4 regions of the Bacillus sp. BSL6 genome follow, and region 2 is predicted to be linked to each of the others. Evidence: riboswitches for the same ligand, from Rfam matches in the RefSeq annotation. Region 2 holds a riboswitch; each other region holds the start of a gene.
What was found. Region 2 has a riboswitch for S-adenosylmethionine ahead of RCJ96_RS21555 (cyclase family protein). Riboswitches for the same ligand answer to the same signal wherever they lie in the genome.
Positions count from the first base shown of each region.

Region 1: linked by a shared signal. The riboswitch ahead of RCJ96_RS24895 (MetQ/NlpA family ABC transporter substrate-binding protein) and the one ahead of RCJ96_RS21555 (cyclase family protein) in region 2 are both predicted to bind S-adenosylmethionine.
Region 3: linked by a shared signal. The riboswitch ahead of RCJ96_RS24845 (ABC transporter permease) and the one ahead of RCJ96_RS21555 (cyclase family protein) in region 2 are both predicted to bind S-adenosylmethionine.
Region 4: linked by a shared signal. The riboswitch ahead of RCJ96_RS17130 (M20 family metallopeptidase) and the one ahead of RCJ96_RS21555 (cyclase family protein) in region 2 are both predicted to bind S-adenosylmethionine.

Region 1 covers NZ_JAVGCW010000011.1:71,878-79,814, forward strand. The annotation lists gene RCJ96_RS24880 (FAD-binding oxidoreductase) at 1-739, opposite strand, end outside; gene RCJ96_RS24885 (DUF6612 family protein) at 851-1,615, opposite strand; gene RCJ96_RS24890 (NAD(P)-dependent alcohol dehydrogenase) at 1,762-2,670, shown strand; SAM riboswitch class I at 2,752-2,866, shown strand; gene RCJ96_RS24895 (MetQ/NlpA family ABC transporter substrate-binding protein) at 2,953-3,765, shown strand; gene RCJ96_RS24900 (methionine ABC transporter ATP-binding protein) at 3,778-4,818, shown strand; gene RCJ96_RS24905 (methionine ABC transporter permease) at 4,793-5,461, shown strand; gene RCJ96_RS24910 (SDR family oxidoreductase) at 5,499-6,275, opposite strand; gene RCJ96_RS24915 (DUF5068 domain-containing protein) at 6,715-7,937, shown strand, end outside.
Region 2 covers NZ_JAVGCW010000007.1:130,412-138,348, forward strand. The annotation lists gene RCJ96_RS21540 (MFS transporter) at 1-309, shown strand, start outside; gene RCJ96_RS21545 (nucleotidyltransferase domain-containing protein) at 324-1,106, opposite strand; gene RCJ96_RS21550 (PRK06851 family protein) at 1,228-2,337, opposite strand; SAM riboswitch class I at 2,487-2,599, shown strand; gene RCJ96_RS21555 (cyclase family protein) at 2,686-3,318, shown strand; gene RCJ96_RS21560 (hypothetical protein) at 3,346-3,726, opposite strand; partial or broken gene RCJ96_RS21565 (ATP-binding protein) at 3,951-4,398, opposite strand; gene RCJ96_RS21570 (S-adenosylmethionine decarboxylase related protein) at 4,605-5,870, opposite strand; gene RCJ96_RS21575 (hypothetical protein) at 6,108-6,776, opposite strand; gene RCJ96_RS21580 (spore coat protein) at 6,939-7,388, opposite strand; gene RCJ96_RS21585 (spore coat protein) at 7,409-7,924, opposite strand.
Region 3 covers NZ_JAVGCW010000011.1:61,625-69,561, forward strand. The annotation lists gene RCJ96_RS24825 (peptide ABC transporter substrate-binding protein) at 1-253, opposite strand, end outside; gene RCJ96_RS24830 (ABC transporter ATP-binding protein) at 267-1,040, opposite strand; gene RCJ96_RS24835 (ABC transporter ATP-binding protein) at 1,037-2,047, opposite strand; gene RCJ96_RS24840 (ABC transporter permease) at 2,004-3,008, opposite strand; gene RCJ96_RS24845 (ABC transporter permease) at 3,025-3,942, opposite strand; SAM riboswitch class I at 4,080-4,185, opposite strand; gene RCJ96_RS24850 (DUF3951 domain-containing protein) at 4,353-4,574, shown strand; gene RCJ96_RS24855 (hypothetical protein) at 4,591-5,094, opposite strand; gene RCJ96_RS24860 (hypothetical protein) at 5,369-5,815, shown strand; gene RCJ96_RS24865 (multidrug effflux MFS transporter) at 5,849-7,060, opposite strand; gene RCJ96_RS24870 (DUF3981 domain-containing protein) at 7,226-7,937, opposite strand, start outside.
Region 4 covers NZ_JAVGCW010000005.1:68,306-76,242, forward strand. The annotation lists gene RCJ96_RS17110 (alpha/beta fold hydrolase) at 1-1,247, opposite strand, end outside; gene RCJ96_RS17115 (TetR/AcrR family transcriptional regulator) at 1,306-1,872, opposite strand; gene RCJ96_RS17120 (SDR family oxidoreductase) at 2,247-3,011, opposite strand; gene RCJ96_RS17125 (Lrp/AsnC family transcriptional regulator) at 3,180-3,620, shown strand; gene RCJ96_RS17130 (M20 family metallopeptidase) at 3,686-4,891, opposite strand; SAM riboswitch class I at 4,980-5,081, opposite strand; gene RCJ96_RS17135 (AAA domain-containing protein) at 5,157-7,466, opposite strand; gene RCJ96_RS17140 (VOC family protein) at 7,578-7,937, shown strand, end outside.

The DNA.
Region 1 (7,937 bases), on a different contig from region 2:
TACGAGCTAAGTGCATACGAACATTAGCATCTTTTTTCACTTTTTCTTTGAAATAAGACGTGTATTCTTTATAATCTAGCATTTTCGTATGCGTTTCATATAATTCATCATTTGTTAACTTTAAAGTCACATCTAAAATGACACCAAATAACCCATAACCGCCAATGACGTAAGGAAATAAATCCGCATTCTCTTCTCTACTTACATTACGTACAGTGCCATCTGCCATTAGTAATCGAAATGATTCGACTGTATCAATCAATGCCTCATGACGAATATCACGACCATGTACATTTACACTTAATGAACCACCAACCGTAAAAATATTTTGCGATTGCATCACCTGAACAGCAAGACCATATGGATTTATTTTCTTCTGAATATCATTCCACGTGACACCACTTTGAACTGTAATGCGCTTCTTCTCTGGATCAAATTCTAATATTTTATTATACCCTTTCATATCAAGCATCGTACCATGTGGATAATACGTCTGTCCGCCTTGGCTATGTTGCATACCAGCAATAGAAATCTTCTCTCCAGAAACATTTGCATCTTGCACTAATTTTATTAACGATTGCTCATCAGTAGCACTTTCAACACGTTTTATTTTTGTCGGAAGCAATTTACCTACATCACTCATAATAGGATGATCGAGTTGTTTTTTATATGTATGTACAGACGTTGCAAGCAACACTGTATATGCTACAATGACCACCGCTATCTTTCCTTTTTTCAAATGACACTCTCCTCTTCTACATCTTTTCCTCTTTATATTGTACCTATTTTCCTATGAAGAAAGAATACAAAAAAGAGGGACCTTATTTTAGGTCCCTCCTTATCAAAACTGTTACTTTGCTGCTGGCAATTGTATTGGGTCAAACTTTTCATACGACGTATATTTTGCGTTCGTAATAATGTGTGCTTTATCCTTGCCATTACTACTCATAATCATGTCTATCTTTGCTGATTCATATTTAAAATCTTTTGTAATGATATATTCTGCATCCACTTCTTCTATCTTCGCGTTTTGTGCTTGTAACATTTTCTTCTGCGTTTCATCCATGCTAGTTAACATACTTTCTGTTTCTTGCCCTTTTAATGTAAATTTCAGTTTATATTTATCTCCGCTTTTCTCCAGCTTCATTTTATCTAAAACTACTTCCGGTACTTCTAATTTATCTATAATATCTTGAGTCGCTTTCATTCCACCAGCGTTTAATTGCTCCTCTGGTACGGTTATAACTTCTCCTGTATTAGGGTTTTTTACCTCACCAGCAACTTTACCATCCACAGTATACACTACAACATCTGTACCGGAAATATTCATTTCAGAACGAGAATTCTTTGTCTTTGGCTCTAATTGCATCTTAGCCTTTAATATATCCATCTCTGTTCCCTCAGCTTTTACCCCTACACCATATGTCATCGTTACATGTTCTTCATTTTTAAAAGCTTCATTCGTTTTCTTGAAAACATCTTTCGCCGTTAATTCCTTTTCTTTTTGAACGGATTCTTTTTTCGGCTCATCCGTCTTTGCTGTTTTCTCATTACTACATCCTACCCCTAGACTGATTGCAAGCACTAAACTTGAAATAAAAATAATTTTTTTCATAATTCCGCCCCCCTTTCCCAAAATAATATCATCTCTTTTCCTATGAAATCTATATAAATTTCAATCTATATTCGCTATATAGCGACATGTTTAATGAAGAGTTTAAATATGATGTAAATAACGACAACTCATTTCAGGAGGTCATTATGAAGGCGATCATTTGCACACAGTATGGACCACCTAACGTTCTTCAGCTTCAAAATATAGAGAAACCTATACCTAAAAAGAACGAAGTATTAGTCAAGATCCACGCAACGAGTGTAACGACTGGAGATTGTAGAATACGTGGGTTTAATAGCCCTCTCTTATTTTGGATTCCTATGCGAATCATATTAGGTTTTAGAAAACCGAGAAAGCCTATACTCGGTGTAGAGTTATCCGGCGAAATCGAAGAAATAGGAACAGATGTAACTCAATTTAAAAAAGGAGATCAAATTTTTGCATTAACAGAGCTTAATGTCGGTGGTTATGCAGAATATACATGTGTACATGAAAGTGGATTAGTAGCATTAAAACCTACCAATGTAACGTATGAGGAAGCAGCAGTTATTCCCTTTGGCGCAACTTCGGCACTACACTTCCTAAGAAAGGCCCGTATAAAAAGGGGGCAACAAGTACTCATATATGGCGCATCTGGATCAGTAGGAACAGCTGCCGTACAACTTGCTAAATATTTCGGCGCAACCGTTACAGCTGTTTGTAGTCATTCAAATTTTGAACTCGTGCAATCTTTAGGGGCTGACAAAGTAATCGATTATACGAAAGAAGATTTTACTAAGCAGGGGGAATACTATGATGTTATATTTGATGCAGTTGGAAAATATAAAAAATCCCTTTGTAAACAAGTATTAACACCTAATGGAATATATGTATCTGTTAATGGAATGATGGCAAAGGTAAGTAAAGAAGATATGTTTCTACTAAAAAAACTAACTGAAACAGAAAATTTAAAGCCTGTTATTGATAGAACTTACCGATTAGAAGAAATTGCTGAAGCTCATATATATGTAGAAAAAGGGCATAAAAAGGGGAACGTTTCGATTACCTTAAAATAAAATATATTCAGAAAATAACGTTGACAATTCTTTTTGTAAGATTTACTATTAGTACCATATTAAAAAAACTACATACACATACTCTTATCAAGAGTGGCGGAGGGACTGGCCCGATGATGCCCGGCAACCGAGCTTATAACGTATAAGCTAAGGTGCTAATTCCTGCAAAACGAGTTCTCGTTTTGGAAGATAAGAGAGGAATCTATTTTGTCTATTCGGCACCTCTCTTATTTTTGAGAGGTGCTTTTTATTTTGGAACGTATATTTAAGGGGGAATTATAGATGAAGAAAGTATTATTAAGCATTGTAAGTGGGGCTGTATTATTATTAAGCGCATGTAGCGGGAGTTCAGATAAAGAAGTAAAAGCGTTAGATGAGAAAAAGATTACTGTCGGTGTAACAGGAGGGCCACATGAACAAATTTTTGAAAAGGTAAAAGAAGTAGCAGCGAAAGACGGTCTCGAAATTGATATAAAAGTATTTAATGATTATGTAGCACCGAACGTATCCCTCGATGAAAAAAGCCTTGATGTAAATAGCTATCAAACGAAATCATATTTAGACGTATTTAAAGCTGAACGTAATATGAAATTAACTGAAGTATTTTCAACAGTAACATTCCCTATGGGCGTATATTCAAAAAGCTTAAAGGATGTAAAAGAATTAAAAGAGGGCGATGCAATTGCTGTACCGAATGATCCAACGAATGAACTTCGAGCTTTAAAACTATTTGAAAAAGCAGGTGTTTTAAAAGTTGATCCAAAAGCGACAGAAAAAGCGACTGCAAAAGATGTAATTGAAAATCCAAAAAATTTAAAGATCGTTGAATTAGAGGCATCTCAATTACCAACACAACTAAGTGAAGTAAAAGCAGCTGCCATTAATACAAACTTTGCATTAGGTGCAAAATTAAGCCCTGCGAAAGATTCTATCTTCCGTGAAGGAAAAGATTCACCATATGTAAACTGGGTCGTTGTTCGTACTGAAAATAAAGATGATGCTGTTGTAAATAAATTAAAGAAAGCTTATCAATCTAAAGAAGTAAAAGAATTTATCGAGAAAAAATTTGATGGTTCTGTTTTACCGTCTTGGTAGGAGCTGACGATAATGATTGAATTAAAAAATGTATCCAAAGTATTTACAACAAAAAAGGGGAATGTGGAAGCTCTTAAGTCTACTTCCCTCCAAGTAAAAAAGGGCGAAGTATTTGGAATCATTGGATATAGTGGCGCTGGCAAAAGTACATTAATTCGCTGTGTAAATTTATTAGAAAAACCAACAACAGGAAATATTATTGTAAACGAGCAAGATTTAACAACACTGTCTACAAAAGAACTAGCAAAAGCGAGACAAAAAATCGGGATGATTTTTCAAGGGTTCAATTTACTTAAAACCGTTACCGTCTATGAAAATATCGCACTACCTTTACGCCTTGCTGGCATTCCAAAAGTAGAAATTGAAAAAAGGGTAGAAAAGTATTTACGTATTGTCGATCTCTTTAATCGAAAAGACGCCTATCCAAGTGAACTTTCTGGTGGCCAGAAACAACGTGTAGCCATCGCGCGTGCACTATCACATGAACCGGAAGTGTTATTAAGTGATGAAGCAACGAGCGCTTTAGATCCAGAAACAACTGATTCTATTCTTGACCTATTATTAAAGATTAATGAGGAAATCGGGATTACAATTTTATTAATTACACATGAAATGAATGTCATCCAGCGTATATGCGACCGAGTTGCTGTTATGGAACATGGAACAGTAGTTGAAAGCGGGACTGTGAAAGATATTTTTACAAACCCACAACATGTAACAACGAAGAAATTTGTAAATAGTGCATTTGCAGCAAAAATTCCAGAAGATGTACAAAAAGAACTTCAAACTACTGGTGAAATTGTAACTCTTTCTTTTATAGGAAATTCTTCAGGAGAACCAGCATTAGCTGTCGCTACAAAACGATTCCAAGTATATCCGAATATTTTATCCGGTAATATTACTCAATTAAAACATGAAGCATACGGGAAACTTATCATTCATATGCAAGGGGAACAAAATGAAATCAACCGTGCTTTATCATTTTTACAAGAACAGGGAATCATCGTAGAAGGAGGTAGAACAGGCCATGGAAAACAAGTCCTTTTTGGATGAATGGGGTAAAGTTATATGGGAGGCGACCATACAAACTTTTCAAATGACATCTATTTCATTACTCATCTCGATCCTTATTGCACTGCCACTTGGTGTCACACTTGTTTTAACGAGACCTGGTGGACAGCGAGAAAACAAAATCATTTATCCAATTCTTAATACAATTATTAATATCATTCGCTCTCTTCCATTTATCATTCTATTATTCTTCATTCTACCTTTTACAAAATTTCTAATGGGAACATCCATTGGTGTGCAAGGTGTTATCGTACCGCTTGTCGTCTTCACTGCTCCCTATATCGCAAGATTGATGGAGACCGCATTATTAGAAGTAGATCGTGGTGTGATTGAAGCCTATCAAGCGATGGGCGTTTCTACTATAAAAATTATTTGGCACGTTATGGTGAAAGAAGCTCGTCCCTCCCTTGTACTTGGATTAACAATTGCAACGATTGGCTTAATCGGCGCAACAGCAATGGCTGGCCTTGTAGGTGCTGGTGGACTAGGGGACTTAGCATATCGCTTCGGACATTTACGCTATGAACCTGAAGTAATGTATGCAACTGTCTTTATTTTAATTATCCTCGTTCAAGGATTACAGTCTTTAGGGAATGGTATTGCACGAAGGTTGAAGAAAGATTAAAAAAGAAGGTATCTCACCAGGATGAGATACCTTCTTCTTATCTTTTAAATCCACCTTCTGAATGAATAACTTGTCCCGTAATCCACTCTGCTTCTTCACTTACTAAAAACTTAATGAGTCTTGCTGCATCCTTTGGCTCACCAATTCTGCCAAAAGGAAACATTGGTTTTAATCCTTGCTTTATCTCTTCAGTCATCCAGCCTGTATCAGTTGGACCTGGGTTAATTGCATTCACTGTTATTCCTAAATGAGCTACTTCTGCTGACAACGTACTAGTTAGAGCATCAATAGCCCCCTTCGTTGTTGCATACGCCAGTTCTCCAACCATAGGCCCTTGAAATTGCCCCGAAGTCATATTCACAATTCTACCACCAGATTTCTTATCAAATCCTCGGGCAAATTGACTACTTAATAATGTAGTCGCACGAATATTGACCATGTAGTGCTTATCTAATTCTTCAGCAGTCAAATTAGAGAAATCATTATTCGTAGAATACGCTGCATTATTAATTAATATATGAGGGTAGCCTAGTTGTTCAGTAACTTTATTTATAAGCTCTTTCGGTGCATCATTCTGAGTTAAATCTAACTCCATACTCGATACTTTCACACCGTTTTTTAGTAACTCTTCTTGTAATTGTATTTGTTCACTTTGATCAACGCCCCAAGGCATCTCTTTATCATACTCTGTCCAATACGTAAAAAATATATTGTATCCAGCCTCAGCTAATTCTTTACAAATTGCTGCGCCTATACCATCTAAACGACTTACACCTGTAACAACTGCTACTTTATCTTTTAATTGATTCATCATATACTCCTCCAATTTTAAAGGACGCATATTTTATATAAGAGATATGAATTTCCCCACATAAGTATCTATCCTTACAAAGGGGACGCACAAGCCAAATATGCAGTCCTTGCATGATTTACAGATAGCCAAATAACCCCTCACTTATGAGAGAAAAATTCATCTATCTAATTTCTAATCATTACAAGTTCATCCACATATTGAGTCCTTGTCTCCTTTCCATATACCTCTATTTCTATCATAACAATATGGTGTAATATTTCAAATGATAAAAAAATAAAAACCAATATTCCATTCCAAACTTCCATCAAATTTATTATATTACAATATTTAAATAATGGAAATAATCAGAAAAAACACTGGTAAATATTGACTAGCCTTCTTATAATAAAACGTGGGGCTAATGTGAGAGTTTAGTTTTAAACAAATAGGGGGAAGAAACATGTCAAAAAAATTACTTTCTTTATTTTCTGCAGTAATCGTAGCAGCTTTTGTAATAACCGGCTGTGGTCAAAGCGATACGACAAATAAAGAACAAAAAGAAAATGCAGCCAAAGAAAACAAAACAGAAAAAACGGATACAACAAAAGAAAATAAACCTGAAGAAAAAAAATCCGAAGACAAGAAAACTGAAGATAAAAAGACGGAAAATACCGCTACTAGCTCCAGCGATTATTCTAAACTTATTTCCTACATGGAAAAAGAAACAGGCGGAAAAACAAAAGTTCTTTTTGAAAATAAGGAACCACAAGTCTATAAATCTGAAGATATTTCAGTATCGATGAACAGTTATACATTAGTTGAATTAAATGGATTCCATACGGACTTTAACATTCCATTTAACCGTCAAACAGAGGGCGGAGTCATTCTTGTGAACTATAGCGTAAAAAATAGTTCAGCTAAAGATATTTATTATATGCCAGCATTGGACATATCGTTTACTGGTGCGCAGAAAGTATATAGTAACTATAAAGATTTAATTCCAAAAGAAGATCAACTGCCAACTAAGCTTGCTCCAACGAATGATTACTTAGTAAAAGCAGGAGAAACTATTTCTGGTTATATCGCGTATCCATTTGGAAAAGATGATCTAGCAAAAATTTCAAGTCTCTCAACAGTCTCAGTCACAGTCCCAACTGCACAAGCTAATAAAGGAAAATTCGATGCTCCAATCGGCAGTCCCGGAAGCTTTTCATTAAGTTTAAACAAACAAGGTGCTGAAAAGGTTGCAACAGATAAAGCTTTCTACCAAGATAAAGCTACAGCTAATAACATGGGCGATAAAAAAATGTTAAAAGAGAAATCAAGTATTAATAACAGCCAAGAATTAGGCGCTGTTCATGTTACATTAGATGGATACCAATTTACTCAATTCACACCAAATTCCGTCGAAGCACCGCGCTTTGCAAATTTCAAAAACGGTATTGTTCTATTAACGGTGAAATTCAAGCTTGATAACAAAGATACTCAAGACGTTTCACTATCTCCTATAAGCTCTACATTGAGAGTAAATGATGGTACACAATATACGATTAATGAAGGTATGCTACTAAATTACGACTATAACGCTTCAGTCAAAACGGGAACATCTGGAGAGTTACTGCAAGTATTTATTTTAGATCAAGAGCAGTATGAGAAGATTTGGAAAGATAAAAGCTTTGAGAT
Region 2 (7,937 bases):
ATATGTATTGGACTATTAACAATTAAACCATCTGTTACAATCATTTATCTTTTAATTGGTCTTGCTGGAATTGGATCAGTCGGTATTACTCAAATATTAAATGCATATGTAACACAATACTTCCCATCACATATCCGAGCTACTTCCTTAGGCTGGGGACTTGGACTTGGACGAGTTGGTGCGATTGCTGGTCCTATTCTTGTCGGTATTATTATGACAATGCAATATGACTTAGCATGGAATTTCTATTTATTCTCATTCGCAGGTCTTCTCGCGGCTATATCAGTTTTCCTTATTCCTGCAAAGTAAAAAAGGGCACAAATTTATTCGTGCTCTTTTTTGTATACTTCGAATAACATATCTCGAAACAATGTATTTAAACTCTCAATATCTATCCCTGATCCCTTTTCGATTCCTTTTACATATTGCTGATAGTAATGAATTTGTTCTTCTAAAAATTGATTCAACACATCAATTTTTAATCCAACATCTAATTCAGTACCTGCCTTTTTCTTTATTAACAACTGTTCAATTTCATCTAATACGCTACGCTCCAATGATAATTCTGTAATTAATCGATCGAATTCTACAGGAGGCAAAGTTGTTTTCTCCTCTAGCCACTTACAAGCCAAAATAGGACGCAATACATAAAAGTACTTTTTTAATTTTACATTCTCACCTTGCAAAAATTCACGATAATTTTTTGAAGCCATATGTAAGTAATGATATATCGTTGCTTTCGGATCGAAGTTCTTTTCACTCATTTGCTGAAGCTGTTCTGGAAAATTAGAGTTTTTCGAATAAAAAATGGGTGATCGAATCCATTCGAGTAAAGCTGGGTTTGACTTTGCAAATAGTTGTAACGCTTTTTTAATATCCCATCCGCTTATATCTAAATCATCACTAATCGGATACTCAATTACATCTCGTTTATCATGAATGGATAAATACCATTCTACCGGGTGCATATAAACGAATCTAACATCATAATCACTATCTTTTGATGGAAACCCCCATGCACGACTCCCTGACTCCACAGCAAATAAAATTTTCACATCATTTTCTTTCTCAATTCGTTCTAACTCCAACTTAATTTTCTCTCTCATTTCATACCCTCTCCATTTTTTGATTATTTCCTTGGAAATTCGACAAATATATTACTAAGTTTACTACATACTAAAATAGCTGTCAGAAAATTTCCGACAGCCTGTCAAAATTCGTTATTTTTTACTTGTTCTTTTCAGTTACACTAACCGCAATTCGTTCAAACTCTTTTTGAATCTCCTCTTTGTATGCATCTACTTTTGAAAAGTCCATAGCAGCAATATAAATTCGTTCTAATTTATCACGAACTGATTTCGCTTTCGCTAAAAAAGACATCGCCTCATTCATTTTTGCTTTATATTGAATAGAGACGTCACGAATTTCCTCCGCATACTTCTCATCCGTCCCTGGTTTTACAATAAGGGCATACATATCTATAATTTCATCACCTTCGCGGCTCGGAAAATATTCATGTGGTGCGGTGCTATCGAAAATCGCAAACCCTAATTCTCTTACGATCACCATATCAAGACTATTTGGATCAAACCCACAATGATATACTTCAACTTCAAATCCTTTTTCTTCTGCTGCCTTAGCTAATTTTTTGAGCATTGTTGATTTCCCAGAACCTGGGCGTCCTTTTATAAAATAACGATGTGGTAATCCTTCTGTTAAATTAGGAACAAAATCAACTGCTCCTTTCGGTGTAGCTGCTCCTAAAAACCGATGTTTCACAAGCGATTGTTTCCCAACTTTATCTGTAAATAATTTCTGAATAAGCTGCTCGGTTAGTTCGTTCGCTTTATTAAAATCAATATTACTAATATATATTTTCTCCCACTCATCATGTATAACTAATGCCTCGTTAAAACGAGCGTAAGCAGCTTGAAAAGCTTTGCTTGCTTCTGAAACAAATCGTTCAATTTCCACTTTCTGCTTTCTTAACTTATCTGAATCCCAAGCAATTCCTAAATTAATATACTCCTCGACAACTCCTGGCATTTTTGGCTCAATAACATGCGGTGATGTTCCATCAACAATTCCTACTTTTAACTTCGGGATAATGACACCATCAACCGATTTATTATCAGAAGAACAGTGTAAAAATTCAATATCATATCCCTTTTCAACCCATTCACGACCTATTACCTTAATTAAAGAAGATTTTCCCGTTCCAGGTCCACCCTTTAAAATAAATAATCTGTTTAGTCCTTTTAAATTCTCTTCATATAAATTATGAAATCCTCTAGCTGTATTTCCACCAGCATAATAATTCAATACATTCCCTGTCACTGCACTCACTCCTTCGCAGCATTCTATTTACATAAGCTACAATATGCGAGCAACTTTATTTGGGTGAATACCTATTTTGTGTTGCACAGAAAAAGGAAATGAATTACAATTTTATTATCACGAAAATTCCGAACTTTAAATTGAATATACCTTTATCAAGAGAGGCAGAGGGACCGGCCCTTTGAAGCCCAGCAACCTCAGTTTATACAAACTGAATAGGTGCTAATTCCTGCAAAATGCATTGCATTTTGAAAGATAAAACGTAACTATTGTGTGCAAAACTCATCTTTCTTGATTATGAAAGGTGAGTTTTTTATATTTCAAAATATATACTTGGAGGTATTTAAAGTGAAAGTAATTGACCTATCCCAAACATTTGAAAAAAATATGTCTCAATTTCCTGGAACACCAAAAATCAATTTAGAAGCCATTACAAGCGTTGAAGAAACAGGTTATCAAGTTACAGATTTTCATTCTGTCGTTCATGTTGGTACACATTGTGATGCTCCTGCTCATTTCATTTCAGGCGCAACGACTATTGATCAATTGCCCCTAGACCAATTTGTAGGTGAAGCTGTTCTTATCGACGTAACTCATGTACAAGAACGAAAACTACCTAAAGAAGTATTACACAATGCTGACATAAAAGAAGGTGATATTGTCATTTTCCATTCCAACCTATCTAATAAATGGAATACAGAAGCGTATGAACAAGAAGCCTTTTATCTTTCCGAAGAATTAGCTGAAGAATTAGTTCAATTAAAAGTAAAATCTGTCGGTTTAGATTTCATTTCTCCTGACGAGGTAACGACAGAAACATCGCCAATTCATCACATACTACTTGGGAATAATATTTATTTAATCGAAAACTTAACAAACTTAGATGCCATTAATGCGAAACGTTTCTTTTTCTCAGCGGCACCTTTAAAAATTAAAAATAGCGACGGTGCTTTCGCAAGAGCATTCGCTGTAATTTTTTAAACAAACTATACAAAAAAGCAAAGATCATCATTGACCTTTGCTTCTATTTCTTTTATTTAAACTAAGAAAGAATTGCTCAACGCGAGGACGTAACCAAGCTAAATAATCTTTCTCTTTCTTCTTTGTACAAGCTATTTCTTCCCCATCGACCATTCCGACAAGCTCTAGCTCTAACAGTTGCCTCGTAAATGCTAACATATTTATTTCTTCTTCCGGATACTCTTCTTTTAATTTCTCCTCAATTTCCCCTAATAAAAAACCGTCACGCATCATTGCCAATGCATCAATCCAAAGTGGCGGCATTTCATATTTTTCTCCTGTAATTGTATCTTTTACAATATAATTCTTTTGCTCTTTTCGAAATTGAATCGCGTGTAAGCATACAGTCGAATTTAATGTTAATTCCATCATACCACCTCTTTCATAATATCTGCATAGAAAAAAGGATGCGCGTGCACCCCTTCTTTTTCTAACACTACCGAACCGTTACATGAATAACAAATCTCATGTCGATATTTTCCTCCATTATAAACGAAGTATTTTATAAAAAAAACCCTTCTTGAAACATTTTATAAAATGTTTATATTTACGCAACAAGAACACTTTTCTGAAAAATATTTTCTTATAGCACATTATACTATCATTAAAAAAATTCCCACTTTCGTTCCTATTTCCACGCTACTTTGAATCACAACACTTCCTTGATACTCCTCAATAACTTTATATGTAATCACTAATCTAAGTCCCGTACCATTCTGCTTTGTTGTGTAAAAAACTTTACCGATTTTGTCTAACTTCTCGTTCTCCATCCCAAAATGGAAATACATAAATATCCTTCCGTTTTTCCGTATACACGGATATGAATGTCTCCCCCTTCTCGCATCGATTCTATCCCATTTTTAATAACACTTGTTTTAATTGTTTATCATCACCGTTTATAGGTGATACATTCTCATCTATTTTCCAGTGAAACTTCACTCTATATTGCGCTGCATAACTTTCCATTAACTGCACAACATATAAAAGGATTTCTCCTATTTTACATCATTCATAATTTGTTGGCTTTGGTTCCCCTAACAAATCCGTTAATTTTTTTAATACTTTTAAAGCTTCTCTTTCCCCATAAATTAAGCTTTTAAATTTTTTCATATAAAATACTCCTCATGATCAATACAAAAACTCTACATATTATCTCATTAAGTTATAAGGATAAAATTACTTTCGTAGCAATATGTAACCTTATAACGCGAAAAAGAAGGGGATTTCCCCTTCCTTTTCGTCACAACTTATATCCATCTTACCCGATCATGTAGCAAGCCATCCGTAAAATCATTTTCCCCCACTACAAAATTCTTCATATATAAATTCAAATATTCTCCGTACTTACTTTCTGTATTTAATAATAATTCCTCTACATAATAGGCACCTTGTTTAAATTCATCGAACAGTAAACTACACAAGCCGGCATAAATTCCGCATCCTACTTGGAAGTAAGTCGCATTCGTTTTATATTTATGAAAAACTTGGCTGCTATTCATCACGTTATACATATATGTCTCGCTATTTTCATAAACGAGTAATACACCGACTAGATCCTCGCCCGCAATCTCTTCTTCGGCTGGATTAAATACTTTACGATTCCAATTCCATAGATCTTCTACCTTATCTAAATTCTGTCTAATTATATTTGTTGTATACTCGTTAATTCGGTAAAGAAACCCTACTTCCATGTTAAAGTTTTTCCCTAAAATTAAAACTTCCTCATGCGGCATCAAACAACCATAAAACTCTTTCTCTCCCAACTTTACTTTATACTCTGAAGCATATACATCTTCATAAAAGTAAAGAGGACGATGATGACTCATATACATCGGATAACTCCATATCGCTTCATCTAGAAATCGCTCTACTGCCCATGAAGCATACAGTGTATGAGGCTTTATAAGTGCTGTATCATTCAAAAATGACGTATCATGTTCTACTATATAGCATGCTCTTGGCTTTTCATTCGGGCGTTCCTTCATAAGTTCAACAACCATCCATTGAACGACACCTGGATTCATACCTGAGCCTATAATTGCTTTTGTATTTGTAAATTTATCTTTTTCCTTCTCAAATCTCGTATATCTTTCCGTAAGCTGAAAGCCGATTAAACTATCGTCCTGATCTACTGCCTCGTTTTCCAAAGCTGAATTAATATAACAAATTCCAAGTTCATTACAACAGCTTAATACTCTGATCGTATCTGCCCCTGAAACATCAATCACAACGCTCGTACTACTTTCTTTTAAATGTTTTTTAAATGTCACTACATCTTGGAGATCTATTTCGGATAAAAACAATTGATCTTCCAAATTTGGAAACAACTCGTCATAATACGTCCTATTTTTTTGTTTTATATCAACCAAATAAAATGTAACATTCTTTATCACTTCATAAATCGGGTCTTTTTCATTTACTATCGCTTGATTTAAAATCGCTAAAACTGCTTTTGCTGCTCCACCAGCACTACCAAGTAATGTAATCGATAACGAATTTGGAAACTGCTCCACCAACAAAACCCCTTTAATATATTAGTTAAGCAGTTCTCCCTCAAAAAAATAAATTGAATACATCAAAAGATAGCTCGTACATATTTTTTATAATTTAGTACAAAATTTCCTCTTCAACAGTCATACTAACATATTTATATTCAATTCATTTTTCCCCTCATATTCAGATCAAGCTAAACAAATAGGCTCGACCTTTTCTTCTGCATATAAAAGAAAAAGCCAGCCCTTTCAATTAACTTACGGACAATGGACAGATTTTACATGTTGAATATTTACATACATTTTCGCATCACGCGCTTTTAATATTTCAATATGCCCCTCATCAATCTTCGCCATCTTTCCGATTTTATTATATTCCTCACCTAAATCGAACACCATAATTTTTCCAGACATTTTAATAAGTTGTTCTTCAAACGTTCGAGCTAACGTAATATTTAAGGGATTCACGGGGAGTTCATTTTTATTGAGGGCGTAAGGCACTTGATTTTCTTTATACGGAATTAACCATTTCAAGTGTTTTAAAGATATATATACAGTTTTATAAACTGGACTATAAAAAACAATATAATCGTTCATTACACTTGTAACATACCCATGTATTGGAGCATTTCCTGCTACATAAATTTCCGTAAAAATCCCTTTGGAAGTACTTAATACTTTCCTCAAAGAAATTGAAGGTGACTCTCTCTTAATTACAGAATCCACATCTGGTTTTGAGATTTCTTCATCATGTGGTCGTAAAAATTTATAATATTGTACATGGTATAAAGATATATATACGTAGTCTTGTCCATTGTAAAGAACAACGATATCATTTCCTACGTCTATTAATACACCTTTAAACCTTTTTTCACCAATTAATTTAACATATATATTTTCTCCAATACTTTTGTTTAACTCATTCATCTATATCCTCCTTCCTATGAATTTCTTCTTTCCTGTCTTTCATTTCTAAAAAAATAATCAGGGCAAAGTTCTGTTTTAATAGTAAGTAATTCCTTTTCATACTATTGAAATAAGAAATTGTTCTTCTCTTTCCCTCATAATGCCCCTCTTATTTATTAAACATTATTCATCTTCATTCTTTTTACATTTAACTACTTGACTCACACTCTTAATATGAGACTTAACTACATAAATCACTTCATCGCAGTTTACTAGTGTAATGCAGCCATGGTGTACCTCACTTAACAAACCTTCCACACATTCTGGACCACCACGATTAATTTTTACCCACTTATACTTCAAGTCTTTTAATATATCTAGAAAAGTATCCTCATCAGAGCAGAAACATGAACTATAGCAATCGCCACATTTACTTTCTTTCACTTTCTTAACTAGGCTCTTCACATGCTTCAAGTGATAATATACTAATTCACCATGTGGTAATTGTAACGTTAAATAATCTTTGCCTAACGATACAAGCTCACCAACTCGACTTTCTGGTCCGCGAAGGTTTACTTTGACAGTCTCACCAACTAAACATTTAATTTGGTCACAACATAATACATTCTCCAATTTCGTATCCCCCTTTCTTATTATCTTCCTCTACTTGATTGTCTTTGTGCACGAGCACGACCTGAATTATTGCTACTTTCCTTACTATCGTCGCTCTCATCGCTCTCTCCACAAGCTAAAGCATTATAGTTAACACTTTTAATATGCTTTATTGCAATTAATATAATTTCTTCTTTTACGATTAATGTTACGAAGTCACAAGAAACATCTTGTAAAATGCCTTCCACTTTCTCTGGACCACCGCGATTAATTTTCACCCAGCAATATTTGAAACTTTCAAGCAGTGCTTCAAAGTCTTCTGCACAGGTGCAATCTTCCCACTCGCAATCACTTGATCCACATTCTTTCGCATTTTTTGTGATACTCTTTAGATGTTTAAGTTGATAGTAATAAAGCTCACCTTTTTCATTCTGCAATACGAAGTAGTCCGGACATACTGATATTATTGTTCCTTTTTGAGATTCTGGACCACCCCTGTTTACTCTCACAAAAGATCCAATTAAGTCTTTCAAAAAATCACAATGAAATAAACTCACGAGAAAACCCCTT
Region 3 (7,937 bases), on a different contig from region 2:
CTGCTAATTCATTTTGATATTTCCCATCACTATCTTGCGTATATAAGCTTGAGAATAAATGTCCAATTACATAACCTGAAGTACTATCTGTCGCGATAGCGGAATCAAGTGTATATGGATCGCTACCAATATTCGTTACTAATCGATCTCCTTCTCCCTTACCAGCACTCGCCTTTTGCGTCTCTTTCTTACCGCAAGCGACAGAAGTAATTGCTAAAACAGTCATAATGACAAACAGTAAAAACTTCTTCATCCTACATTCTCCTTTAACCTGAAATTTTTGGTGTTGATGCTAATAATGTTTTTGTATAAGAATGTTGTGGATTACGGAATACTTCGTCCGTATTTCCAAATTCAACAAGTTCTCCTTTGTATAAGACAGCTACTTTTTCACATAAATAGTGAACCATCGGTAAATCATGCGCGATAAATAAATATGTATAACCTTGTTCTTTTTGGATTTTTTGCAGCAGATGTACAATTTGAATTTGCAATGAAACATCTAATGCTGAAATTGGTTCATCAAGAATTAATACTTCTGGCTCACATAATAAAGCTCTTGCAATAGCAATTCGTTGACGTTGTCCTCCGCTAAATTCGTGCGGATAGCGATCGATATATCGTCTATCTAATCCCACACGTTCTAGCGCATCACCTGCTACTTTATCCTTTAATCCTTTATCACCTAAACCGAATGAAATATAACCTTCCGTTACGCTATCGCGTACTTTCCAGCGCGGATTTAATGCTGCTGTGGAATCTTGAAAAATAAACTGTACTTTCTGTAAGAAATCACGTTTATGAGCTGCATTCAACTTGTGAACGACTTGACCGTTATAATCAATTTCACCAGACGTTGGGCTCTCAATCCCAGCTATGAGCTTACCAAGTGTTGTTTTTCCTGAACCACTTTCTCCAATAATGCCAAGCGTTGTGCCTTTCGAGATCGTAAGTGATATGTCTTTTAACGCTGCGATTTCTTTATTTTTACTTCCATACGTTTTCGTTACTTGCTTTACAGTAATTAAATCTGTCGTCATGAGGCATTCACCTTCTCTTTTGATTTCGCTTTATTATGCTCCAGAACATGTTGCCAGCAATGTGAACTATGCTCCTTGGAATATGTTGTTCTCTCTGGGAAACGATGAATACATTCTTTTATCGCTACTGGACAACGATTTACAAAAGGACAACCAAAGCTATTTAACGTCTCAATGGAAGGTGTCGTCCCTTCTATTGCACGTAATACTTTTTCGGAATCATCCATATTGGGAATTGCTTGTAATAAGCTTTTTGTGTATGGATGTTTAGGAGAACCTATCACTTCCTCTATCGTTCCTTTTTCAACAACACGTCCTCCATACATCACAACTACTCGATCCGCTACTTCACGTACAAGTGCTAAATCGTGCGTAATTAGTAAAATACTCGTATTTTGCTTTTCCTTTCTTTCCTTTAATAACTCCATAATTTGCTTTTGAATTGTTACATCTAATGCTGTCGTAGGTTCATCCGCAATAACGAGTTTTGGGTGGCAAGCAAATGCGATTGCTAAACAAATACGTTGCCTCATACCTCCGCTTAATTGATGTGGGTACTGTTCAAAGCGTTTCTCTGCTTCATGTATCCCTAAATCATTTAATAAGTTAATCGCAATTTCTTTTGCTTCTTTTTTCGATTTCTTTTCGTGTTGCAAAATCACCTCTGTAATTTGCCTTCCCACCTTCATCGTCGGATTTAAAGATGAAAGTGGATCTTGAAAGATAAAAGAAATATCTTTCCCACGAATTTGATTCCATTCTGATTCTTGTAGATTCGTTAATGCCTTTGATTCGAAAGATATATTTCCATCATCAATTTGAATTGATTCTTGATTTAAGCCGATAATAGATTGTGCTGTAACACTTTTCCCTGAGCCACTTTCTCCTACAAGTGCAACTATTTCACCTTCGCTAACAGAAAAGGAAACATGCTTCACAATTGCTTGTTTACTATTCTCTTTTTCAACGGCTAACGTTACGTTTTCTAAAGATAAGAGCTGTCCCATGTTTTTTCTCCTTTCGATTCTGTTTTACGATTTTTGGATCAATTGCATCTTGTAAACCATCACCAATCGCATTAAATGCGAACATAATGAGCGCAATCATGATTGCTGGGAAGAATAGCTGCCACCATTCCCCGCTTAGTAATGTCCCAAGTGCATCATTCGTCATCGTCCCCCAGCTTGCTGCCGGTGATTGCACTCCTAGTCCGATAAAGCTTAAAAATGATTCTGAGAAAATAGCTGCTGGAATTGTAAATGATAAATTTACGATAATAATGCCTGTTAAGTTCGGAATTAAGTGCCCGTATATAATTTTCATATGTGATGTACCTAATCGCTCCGCTGCAATAACAAACTCTCTTTGTTTTAAAGATAAGACTTGCGCCCTAACGAGACGTGCCATACCAATCCATCCTGTTAATGCAAGGGCGATGATAATGGTAAAAAGACCTGGTTTCATAACAATTAATAGTAAAATAACAATTAATAAATACGGGATACCGTATAACACTTCGATTCCTCGTATAATCCACTCATCAATTAATGTCCCAAGGCGATTGCGCCCTCTCACATATCCACTAAATCCTCCAATTAGCACACCAAGTCCTATATCAAGAGCAGCTGCCACTAATCCAACTGTTAATGAAATTTTCCCGCCAGCCCAAGTACGTGCCCATATATCTCTTCCCAAATCATCTGTTCCGAACCAATGCTCACTACTAGGTGGTAAGTTTGTTGCCTCTTTTACTTGTTCACTCGCAGTAAATGGCGTTAAACTTTCACCAACAAGTGAAAAAACAATAATGAGTAATAACGTCACTGATCCTAAAACTGCGATTGGATTCGATACAAACTTACGAAACACTTCTTTCTTTCGGCTAATCTTTTGCTGATCTTTATTTATTGTTAATTCTTTTTTCTCTTCATTTGTTAATAACTGGTCATTAATTTCATAAGCCCCCATCTAAACATCTCCCTCCTTACGTAATAGAACGAATACGTGGATCAACAATACGATGAATAATATCTGTAATAAAAATACATACAATTAAAAGTGCACTATAAAAAATGGTTGTTCCCATAATCACTGGATAATCTCGATTAAAAATACTATCTACAAAATATTTTCCGAGACCAGGAATTGAAAAAATCTTTTCAATAACGAAAGTACCTGTTAAAAGTCCCGCCATTAATGGTCCAACAAATGTAAGCACTGGAACAATTGCATTTCGAAGAGCATGTCTTATAATAATCTTCTTAATCGGTATACCTTTCGCTCTCGCTAACTTAATATAATCACTCTGCAAAACTTCAATCATATTAGAGCGAACAAATCTTGTAATCACTGCGATTGGTCCTAACGCTAATGCAAAGGATGGCAATACCGTATGTTCAAATGTACCCCAAGAGGCTACTGGTAAGAGCTCGAATTGAATAGCGAATACTTGTATAAATAGTGGTGCTAAAATAAAACTCGGAATAGAAATACCGAGGATGGCAAGTAAACTTACACCGTAATCAATTACCTTCCCATGATAGAGAGCAGCAAATGTACCTGCAGCAATTCCGACTAGCAATGAAATAATAAGTGCTTGTAAACCAATAATTGCTGATGGACCAAAACCAGTTGTTATAATTTCTGATACACCTTGCCCGGTTGATTGAACAGATTCACCAAAATCAAAATGAACTACGCCGTCTAAATAAGCAACATATTGATTCCATAACGGTTCATCAAGGTGATACTTCGCTCTCATGTTTTGGATCACTTCTTCAGGAAAGATTTTTGCATCTGATGAAAATGGATCCCCCGGAATAATATGCATAATTAGAAATGTCACCGTCGTAATAACCCATATCGTGAACACCATAACTGATAATTTTTTAATTACATACACTTCAATAACCCCCTAAACACATATATTTACTTAGTTTTATGAACGTACTTTTTCCATTACTCCCTTTTCTCTTTTTTAGAATACAAAAAGCCTTGATCTTAAAAAATAAGATCAAGGCTTAATAAACAAAGGCCCATCACTTATCTTTCAAGACTTGCTTGCTGGAATTAGCACGGTGTTCCTATTACAGAACCCGCTGCTGAGGTGTCATAGGGCCAGTCCCTCTACCTCTCTGGATAAGTAAATTGCTATATTATTATTTGGTTCAAATTGTATATTTCGAATTATAATTCTGAAAAAATGAAAAGTCAATCAAATTGGATATATTTAGAAAAATCAGTTTTTAACACTTTTATTTATCTATATCGTATTTCGCTTATAATAAAAAAAGATATGAAAGGAGTTATAAGATGGACCCCTTACTTCTAGCTACTATAGGATTACCCTTAACAATCGTTATACTTGTCATCATCGGCTTCTACAAACTCTTCATCAAAAAGAAAAGTATCACTTCTTTTTATACCCCTTTCGATAATATTACCGGGCAAACTATTTCTGAATTTCACGAAGAACAGAAGATATTAGTATCCGAGGATGAAGATGAAGATGGAGATGGCAAGAAGAAAAAATAACCTTGCATAGGCAAGGTTATTTTTTCGTTTCTGCTTGAAAACGTTTATAGTATGTCGATGCTGTTGCAAAATTAATTTCTATATCACGAATCAACGATGAATCTTCTTCTTTAGCTAATTTCTGTAATTTTTTCATTGCTTGTTCCGATTCATTCAAGAAACCGACATATACCTCATGTTCTTGCTCTTTCGACTTCGGAACACGAATTTCTTTTCGTATATGATCAATATCTTCTAACATGCTCGTTGTTACCTTTTGCACATCTTCTTTATATGTAGCAGTCGTTATTTCCTTACCGCCCTTTTCTTTTGCTACTTCAAATAACTGCAGTGCGTTATTAATTTCTTTATTCATTTTCAAATCGTATTTTTCATGTACTGCACGGTATTCTTTCATTTCTTCTGTTTGTTCTGTAGATTGCTCTACCTTTTCTTTCGGTTCTTTCGTATCCTTATTTCCATTACATCCTGCTAGAAGGATCATACTTCCCATTACAGCAATACCCAAAGCCTTCTTCATCTCTTCTTCTCCTTTTATCTACAGCTACTACTCATTATAGTTTCTTTTATCTCTACTTGTTATTATACCGAGAACATCCTACTTTTTACACTTAAGACGACATCGTAATATATATACCAACATGTTTGTCACAGTATCGTCACTTTATACAAATAACTTTTGCACTGCTTTACTACAGCACCTTACAAAACTGTAAGCACACATAAAGAACAAACCATGCTAGACTTACATATGCATAACGCAAACATATGTAAGTTTTTAAGGAGAATCATCTATGTACAATACAATGCCTTTTATGGGAGAAGATATTCGTGTCCTTATTCGCGAAAAATCACTTCATATCGAAAATACAGAGAGCCTTCGCCGCGTATTAAAAAAGAAGCATGCTCCATTTAAGTTAGCCCAATATTTAAAACAACAACATACAAATCAATTTCATACAGTGCTAAATATATCAGATAAATCATTAACAATCGAAATCATCGGTCATGTCTACATTGGAAACTTCGCAGATATCTTAAAAGAAATCCCACGTATACCGAAAATTGCTCCTATTGTCGTTAAAAAAGCGTATAAAATTACCGACCATACCGATATTATCGACTGCGGGGAAAAAGAAGTTGATAGTAATCGCTGGGTGTGGGATAAACTTGCTGTTTTATATGATACGATCATGAATAATATGTATGAGGTATTTGAAAGAAATAAAAAAAAGAACTGATTCAAATATTCCCTTTGAATCAGTTCTTTTTTGTTAAGCCTCTAAATTTTGTCTTGCTTGCAGTTCAAACTGCTTTTCACTTCTTCTAGCCATAAATAAATAGCATAGTACCGCACCAATTTCACAAAGAGCTATTACAACACCCATCGGTAATGCGGTATTACTTCCACCAATACCTACTAGCGGTGCAACAAGCGCTCCTGAAATGAACTGTAATAAGCCTAATAAAGCTGATGCTGTTCCTGCAGCTTGTTTTTGATTTCTCATCGCTAATGAAAACCCAGTTGTTGAGACAACCCCAACACTTGATACGACAAGGAATAACGAGCATAAAACACCAATTAACCCTATCCCTAGTAAGATTGTCAGTAATAAAGATAAACCACCAACAGCTGCAATAATGATACCAGAGACAAATAATGTCTTCTCATTCACTTTCCCCGCTAAACGACCCGTAACCTGACTAGCAATAATAATACCGATACCGTTGATTGCAAAGAATAAACTAAATTGCTGTGGTGATGCTCCGTATATGTTCTGCAACACAAATGGTGAGCCCGAAATGTATGCAAACATTGCCGCCGTTACTAATCCTTGTGACAATGCATATCCCATAAACAAACGGTCCTTTAACAGTTTTCCGTATGTCGCTAACGTCCCTGACAAACCGCCTGTTTCTCTTTCTTCAGGAGGTAATGTTTCACGTAATACGAAAGTAGCTGAGATTAACATGAATACGCTAATTGCTCCAAGAACGATGAAAACACCGCGCCACGTTGTAAACTGTAATAATTGTCCCCCAATAATCGGTGCCAAAATAGGTGCTGCTCCGTTTACTAACATAAGCAGTGAGAAGAACTTCGTCATTTCAGAACCTGAATACATGTCACGTACCATTGCACGTGATATAACAATCCCGGCTGATCCTGAAGCTCCTTGTAGGAAGCGTAATAACACTAAAGTCCAAATAGATGGCGCAACAGCACAAAGTAAAGAAGAAGCAACATAAATAATGAGAGCAATAATAAGAGGTTTGCGTCTTCCGTAAATATCACTAATTGAGCCAACAAATAATTGTCCTACTGAAAGCCCAAGCAAACAAGCTGTTAATGTAAGCTGGGCTAGGGATGCACCTGTTTGCAAGTCATCCGTTAATTTCGGTAATGAAGGCAAATACATATCAATAGATAATGGCCCAATCGCCGTAAGTGTTCCTAATACAAGAATCATCCATAACCTGTTCATCTTTACAGGCTTATATATTTCCTGATTAACTTCATTCACTTTTTCCGTTCACCCTTTCCTATACATACTAAATCGTAACAATTATAGTTACAACATACACATACGTCAAGTATAGCGTATTTTCCTGTTTAATTTTGTAAAAAAAGCGATAGAATCTCTATCGCTTTACTTGTTCAAATTACTATTTGTAAATTTAGATACGGAAGACATCGCCTCTCCTGTATCTAAATATGTGATTTGAATTGGATCTCCCACTTCTGTAAACATAGCATATGGGAACTTTTTCGCAGGTATCATAAACACTTTTTGTTCGTTCTCCAACAGTACATAAACAATTGTATTTTCACCTGATTTTTCTTTATATACACGTTGTACAACGCCTTCTTTTTGCGCCTCTTTTCCATTTGAAGTCGGTCTAAATGAATCTCCGCTTCCACTCAGCGCATTTTTATAATTCTCAAGCGCTTCTTTTTGCGTCGAACCTGTTGCAAATATTTTCGCATTAGAAGCATAGATAACCGTATGGGCACGCACTAACCCTCCATCATCAATAACAGGTACAATCCAAGAAGGTTTACCGTACACGTTATAAATAACCGGCATCGTTCCATGCCATTTCTCTCTCTTAAAGGAATTATCCACGACTTCCGAAGCAGCCGAACCATCCATAATTCCCTTTACTTCTTTTCCGTTATAGTAATACAACTTACCTGTACGCGCATCGATAAGTGAATAACCTAGTGCAGAATCTACTCCCTCTTTCGGAGAGGTGAAATCAGTAAAGTAATATAACGTTCCATCCTTACCGAAGATTGGTGTAACTCCTTCTTTCGTTCCCCACTCAGTCGGAATCTTCATGTCCGTTTGCGAGAATTTT
Region 4 (7,937 bases), on a different contig from region 2:
GGAAGATCCAAAATCCATACAGGTTGACCAGTTTTTTCATGAAGCACTTGTGCTAAAGGAAATAAATCCTCTCCATCACTCAATAAACCATGTAATAAAATAAACGGTTTACCCTCTCCTTGTAATTGGTAAAGGGTAGTGTTATCGCATAATGTTCGTTTAAATAAATGATTATGCCGGCCATTTTGATACATCATTCGATAATCCAGATCAGCTACTATGGCAGGGAAAAATTTCATTACACTCGTCTTCTTAAACCAATCTCCTCCCATAATTTTTTTCGCTGAAACATTTGAAAATTTTTGTTTTGTAATAAAATTCAGTCCATCAGAAGGAATTTTTGTTATTTTACTTCCTCCACTATTCATAATTGCTTTCATAAATGGCATTGGAACAGAGATTTTTGGTGCCCTCATATTCATACTTTCCGACATAATACTTAATAATTCAGCAATGTTTTGATCGTGCTGTTTGTCTTCAACAAGTGTATATGTTTGAATAGTCGGTTGCTCCAATCTGAAAACCTGCACAATAAACTTCGCAAGCTCATCGTTTGAAATAAGTGGTAACCTATATCCCTTACCTCCAGGAATCACTGGCATGAGCCCTCTTCGCATACTCATCACAAGCAAACCTAATCCTGCTATCTGCTCTGTACTCCCTGTTTTACTACTACCGACTACAGTTGGCGGATTAATTACAGAAAGCGGATAACCTACTGCTGATGCCTGCTGACGGATATAAAGATCTGCTAAAAATTTTGTTCTCTCATATGGATTTTTTATTTTCAAATAATTGTTTCCTTCTTGAAACACATCAATTGCAATCTTGCTATTTTTATCATCAAAGGGACTCATATAACCTACAACATGAATAAATTGTTGCAAGCCCTTCAATTGATGAATACTTTTAGCTAATTCACTAATATGTTTGGCGCCATTTAAAAATACGGAAGCTGCCTCTTTACTTGTCGCTTGAATATCCATGGGGCCTCCTGCGTGAATAATCACATCCGTTTTCAATACCCTCTCCTTATCTTCAGCACTTAGACCTAAATCTATTTTCGTCAAATCACCTTCAATAAAGTGCATAACTTCCTTTTTTAAGATGCCTCTTTCTTGAAAAATGCGTATTGCTTTACTTTTCGACCTCACTAAAAGAAGAATTTTAACATCCTCTTTGGCTAATTCTTTCACTAATTGCTTTCCAATAAAGCCTGTTCCACCAGTTAAAAATACTGTTCTCATATAAGATCCCCTTTTTAGTACTATTTAGTACTAATTTGATGTAAAAAAAATGCTTCTTTTATCGAAGCAATTTTAAAAAATGATCTGCTGTTTTCGTGATTACAGTTGCATCCTTCAATGTTTCTGAAATAAATAACGCTCCTTCAAGATTTGTAATAAAAAGTGATGCAACCTCATCAATATGAATCGTATTTCTGAATTCCCCATTCTCTACCCCTTGTTTAAGTAATAGAGAAACTTTCTTTTGTAATCCTGTAAAAAAAAGACCTATCTTTTCTTTTATTTGCGTGGCCTGTGTAGGACTTTGAATATAAAGAGTAATAAATGGACAGCTTCCCTTATACTCTCTCGATTGAACTCCTTGTGATAATTGCTTTAAAAACAGTTGGATACGATCTTCAACTAAAAATTGGTTCTGAGAAAGTACGTCATCAATTGCAGATTGATACATTTCAATCCAATAATCAACGACCGCTTCTAATAATACTTCCTTATTAGAAAAGTGATAATACACATTAGACTTTGAAACTTTGCTTACACGTACTAATTCATCCATACTTGTATAAGCAAACCCTTTTTCTAAAAATAATGTTGCAGCTACTTCAATCACACGTTTTTGATTCATTAATTTTACCTTTGTCATAATTAGAACTATATAGTACTAATTTAAATATTGCAAGTATTTATGTTAATTTTTAAAAAAGTTTGATTACAAAAGTTCCACTAACATTGATTTTACTGCAAAAGAATCTTATTTTGAATAAAGTTGAACTGCCCCCCGAAATTGTTCATTCACTATCGTCTAATAGAGGTCACCATACATACCCATAAACTTAAGAAAAAGAAATGCCCCCTTATTCAAGTTACCTAGCAAAAAAATCACGTTTTAATAGACTTCTTTATCATCCCTAACTTTCTATAAATTACCGGATATGAAACGAGGATCGTCTCATATCTAGTAATTTACTTGATTAGCTTGATGGATATGTATTAGTGCCCCTATAAACAAAACCCACCAGAAACATCTAAAATCTGCCCCGTTACCCAGCGGCTATCAGAAGAAGCAAGGAATGCGACTGCATCTGCAATATCTTCAACTTGCCCTATTCGACCAAACACAGATGAATTCGTAGCAAAATTTCGTATTTCTGGATTATCTAGCAATTTCGCATTTATATCTGTCTTCGTATATCCAGGCATAATTGTATTCACTGTTATACCTCTTTCTCCAAGATGTTTAGCTAGAGGAAGTGTCATCGTATTTAATGCACCTTTACTTAAGCCGTATGCAATGGACCCTGTAAAACCAAGTCTTACTTCAGCTGATGAAATGTTAATAATGCGCCCTTCTGCTCGTAGTAACGGTAATGTTTGCTGAATTAAAAAGAATGGCGCCTTAATATTTACGGCCATAATTTCATCAAAAACTTCTTCTGTCGTATTTTCAATCGTCCCTTGTGTACCTATCCCTGCATTGTTTACTAAAATATCAATCTCTAATGTACCAACTCTTATTTGTAATTCATTCTTTAATTGTTCTACTAGCTTTTTGACACCATCAATTGATTTGAGATCTGCTTCAATTAAGAACGCCTTTCCTCCATTAGATTCAATCTCACAAATTGTTTCATCTGCAGCTGACTTATTTCGGCCGTAGTGAATCGCAACTAATGCACCGTCGTTTGCCAATCTCATCGCAATCGCGTGACCAATTCCTCGACTCGCTCCTGTTACTAACGCTACTTTCCCATCAAGATTCTTCATTTTTTCCATCCTTCCTAAATTTACGTTTGATAAAAACCTACACTTATATTTTTATGTAAAAACCAATTATTTTAAATATAGATTTATAGGTAATTTAGTTCGTTCACTTATGATATTATAGTTATAGTTTGTGATTCACTTAAAAAAATAAAATAAGGAGGCTACACAATGCAAAATGCAGTAAAACTAGATGAAATCGACCATAAAATAATGAACTTGTTGTATGAAAATGCGAGAATTTCTGTTTCAGAAATAGGAAGAATTATATCCATGACGCAGCCTGCTGTAAAGGAGCGTATGAATAAACTTGAAGATCAAGGCGTTATAGCGGCTTACCGAACGAAATTTGAGCCTTCTAAAATTAATAAAAACATTCAAGCATTCATCATGTTTAAAACGAGCCAATGCTCTGATTTTATCCAATATTGTAATGCCGCTCCTGAAGTAACAGATTTATATCGAATTAGCGGGGAATTTAATTATATGATGAAGGTCATGAGCGATTCGATGGATTCTCTCGCTGCATTTTTAGACTCTTTAATGCAATTCGGCTTATCGTCTCCTTTAATTGTTTTAAAGAGTGAGTTTGAGGAGAAATTGTCGTTCTAATAAAGTGATAGGCACCAGCTTTCCAAAAAAGAAAAAGGAGTGGATCATCCACTCCTTTCAATCACCTATCCCTGATTTCTCTGCGCCTCTCTAAACTCCTCCTTCACCTTCTCTAACAACCCTTCTTCCGTAATTAATCGATACGCCGTATTTGCTAATGCTTTTGCGGATGTAATTAATGCTTTATCCCCTAATTCTGAACGTGCCGCTTCTCTAAATTCATTCGTATGTGCAATTAAATCATCTGGGCCGATTTTAATGTACGGGTGGATTGTCGGTACAACTTGGCTAACGTTTCCTACATCGGTTGAACCAATACCAAATCTTTCTTTACGATTTACGTCTTCCCCGAGTAATTCTAGTTCTTCCGCTACGATGTCGTTATATGTTTTTGTTACGAGTAGTTCATCGATTTCATTTTGGAATTGATGGATTTTTACTTTTGTACCTGTTGCTAGTGCTGCCCCTTGTGCGATATTTTTTACTTTTTCTGTTACTTCCGCACATCTTTTTCGCGTTGCTGCACGAATGAAGAACCTTGCTGCAGCGTAGTCAGGAATAATGTTAGGTGCTTTTCCTCCTTCTGTAATCACGCCATGAATTCTCACATCTGACGGAAGTTGTTGTCGAAGTGCGTTAATACTGTTGTACAGCTGAATCACCGCATCTAATGCGTTAATTCCTTCTTCAGGTGAAGCTGCAGCATGAGCTGTTTTTCCGTAAAAATGAAAATCAAGTGGATCGACTGCTAGTGAAGGACTCGTTGTTGCTGTCTTTCCACTCGGATGAATCATAAGCGCTGCATCAATATTTTTAAATAAGCCTGCCTTTACATAACTCGATTTTGCGCTACCGTTCGGTCCTCCTTCTTCAGCTGGTGTTCCGAACACGACAACCTCCCCGCCAATTTCTTCAAGCGTTTCTGATAATGCGATCGCTGCCGCAACGCTAATGGTGCCGATTAAATTGTGACCACACGCATGACCAAGTCCTGGTAAAGCGTCGTACTCCGCTAAAAATGCGATTGCTGGTCCTTGTTTTCCAGAGCTTTTTCGCGCAATAAATCCCGTTTCATGTCCAGCTATATTGTGCTGCAACTGAAATCCTGCACTACCTAGTAATAAACTTAACGTTCTAGATGCATAAAACTCTTGGTTACCGATCTCCGGATTCGCATGAATATCATGACTTGTTTCTATGTACTTTTCCTTATTTCTTTCGATACTCTCTTCAATTGTTTTTCTTTGTGACGCTACTCCTGTCGCTCCCATTTTTCTTCCTCCTTTTATTTTCACGTAAAAAAGCCTCTTTCTAAAAGATAGAAAGAGGCTTCTGTATATACAGTCAAAATGAGCTTCTTTCTTATCTTTCAAGTTACCTTGCTGGAATTGGCACAGTATTCATAACGAATCCGCTGCCGAGGTATCATAGGGCCAGTCCCTCCACCTCTCGTGATAAGAATTTTCATAAAATTATATTAAATTACATTCATTCTAAGTTCATTTCAAATAAAAGTCAAGGAATTCCTATCCGAATTTACCGAATATCTAAAAATCCTTTTAATACACCAATTGTCTCAGGTGCTTGCAGTCTTGCACATACGTACGGAAATTCCGTACTCCCTTCAAATATCATTTGAGATGTGAGCGGTGCGCCTGCCCAGAAGATTTCATCATCAATTACGATAAACGGGAAAGCTTTATTTTGTCTTTGTAACTTTACATTTTTCAGTGGAACTGGTCCGTCACTATACACTGTTATCTGTGCATTTGTACGCATTAACGCTTGCCATACTCGCTTATCCACTTGTTTTGTACTTGGAAGCGAAATAATAATTTTTCGTTTTGCTGCTAAAATATCTTTTAATAGCCCTTTCGTTTCCTCAAGATTCATTTCCATAAACCAGCGTAATCGTTTCGATATTTTTCGTTCCCACAATTGTCTTGATGTCGTGCGATCATACACATCTCCGTGACGTTCTATATGAGCTGTTAATTGTGACAACGCTTGTTTTCTCGAAAGATTTTTACGCATATAATGGCAATCTGATAATTGAATGAACTTCCCTCTCGCTCTCGTCACTGCAACGTTGACGAGGCGATGGTTTTTATGGTCAAAGAATAATACGCCAGGTCGTTCTTGCGGATAACTATCTACTGTATCAAAAATCATCATATCTCTTTCAGATCCTTGGAACTTATGAACTGTCGCTGCTAAAACAGGTATGTTTTGATATTTCGTTCTCTGTAACATTTCTCTAATACACGTTGATAAAAAGCGAGACTGCGCTCTGTAAGGCGTCACAACACCAATGGATTGCACACCATCTAACAGTCCGATTAACATCATTTGCATTGCTACTAAACCAGACATAATGTTGAAACGAGATCCTGAAGCAGCGTCTTTTAACGAAAAAGCTCCCATTTGGCTCGTATCAAATAAAACATTTGCTTCATTTGCGAACGGCTGCAATTGCGCAAGTTCTTTACGTTCTGAAACAGACGGATGGTCGTATACTCTATTTTTATAAATAAATGAGTTTGTAAACTTAGATATATCCGCATGCATACGTCTTTGTTCTTGCAACATAAACAGGTTCGGATGTGCTTCTGATTTATTAACAGACTCAACAATCCCAGCATGGTAAAACATATCTTCGCCAAGCCATTTTCGAACGAGTTCATGGTTGGCCATCGCAATTGGAGGTAACTGTAAAAAGTCACCACAAACGACGATACGTTTTCCAAGTGAAGCAGCTAATGCAATTTGGGGAACGAACGCCATACTCACTTCATCTACGACAACTAAATCAAATGTACGCTCATAAATAAGTGAATCAATGGCACATTTCGATAAAGTTGCGCCGATTACTTTCGCATTTTCAATGTATTCTTTTTCTACTTCTTTAATTTTCGCTCTCTGTTTTCGAAGATCACTTTCAATCTCCTGCATACGCTTCTTATCAGCAGATGTTGCTTTATACGATAAAATCTTTTCACGAAGATCTTGTCGTGTCTCTTCTAAATAGAGTCTCTCCTCACCCCAAGACCCGTTCGTCGTTTCAACCAACTTCGACGCAAGTAACGTTTCATGATTTCGTATATGTTCGTGTTGACTATAACCGTAACGAACAATTTCACCAGGCGTCCATTTCTTTTTCTTTTCAATTTGCTTCGTTACTTCACTCATTAATACGTCTACTGCCGCATTACTATGAGCTAACACAAGTACTGATTTCCCTTTTTGATAATGAGCCGAAATAATACGTGATAAATTGTAAGACTTCCCTGTTCCAGGCGGTCCCCATACGTACGTTGTCGGATTATAAAACGAGCGATACGCCAATTCATTTTTCGGATTTTTCATCTTCTCAATATGCTTTGGACTGCTCGTCCCATCAACAAGACGCTTTATACGATTACGTTTTAGCTTATCTTTACGCGCTTCCTTCAACCTCTCTTGCAGTTGCTCTAAAAGCTGCCACGGTTCACTGTATAAAACAGCTTCTCGTATTTCACCTTGTATATAATCATTTAATTTCAGTTCTATTTCTAATCCATGTACAGATAATACTTCCCCTGTCGCTTCCTCACCATCGAACTCAATTCGAATCGGTGAACCTTCAGGCAAGCTTACTTCCGAAATAAGCTGAAATACATATACTGTACTTTCATAATCTGTATATAAAAAACGACCGTTCATGATAGAAATTTTACTACCACCTATCGTTTTCCAATGTTTAATTTCATATGCTAATGCATAATGCCACTCTTTCATCGTTTCCGATAATGAAGGAGTTTGAGTAGGTGTATTCATCGTATAATCTCCTTCCTTCTCCCCAAACATACTTTCTCACTATACCATATAACACGCTAAAATTTGTAAGGTTTTTATCTTGCTTATTTTCTTAATTTTCAATAACATATTGTATATAATTTTCAGAAAGAAGGAATCTACATGCCAGTTAGAAGAATCGAACACGTTGGACTTATGGTTGCAGACTTAGAAACATCTATTACTTTTTATGAAAAAGTAGTTGGCTTACAGCTCATTAAACGTATGGGGCACCCGAATCCAGACTTAAAACTCGCTTTTTTAGGTGTGGAAGAATCAAAAGAGACGATACTCGAATTAATTGAAGGCTACAACTCTTCCCTTCCGGCAGAAGGAAAAGTACATCACATTTGCTTTAAAGTGGATTCATTAGAAGATGAAATTGAAAGACTAAAGAAACATGCAGTAACCTTCTTACTAGGAGAAGAAATCGAAACATTACCGGATGGAACACGTTACATATTCTTCGCGGGTCCTGATGGG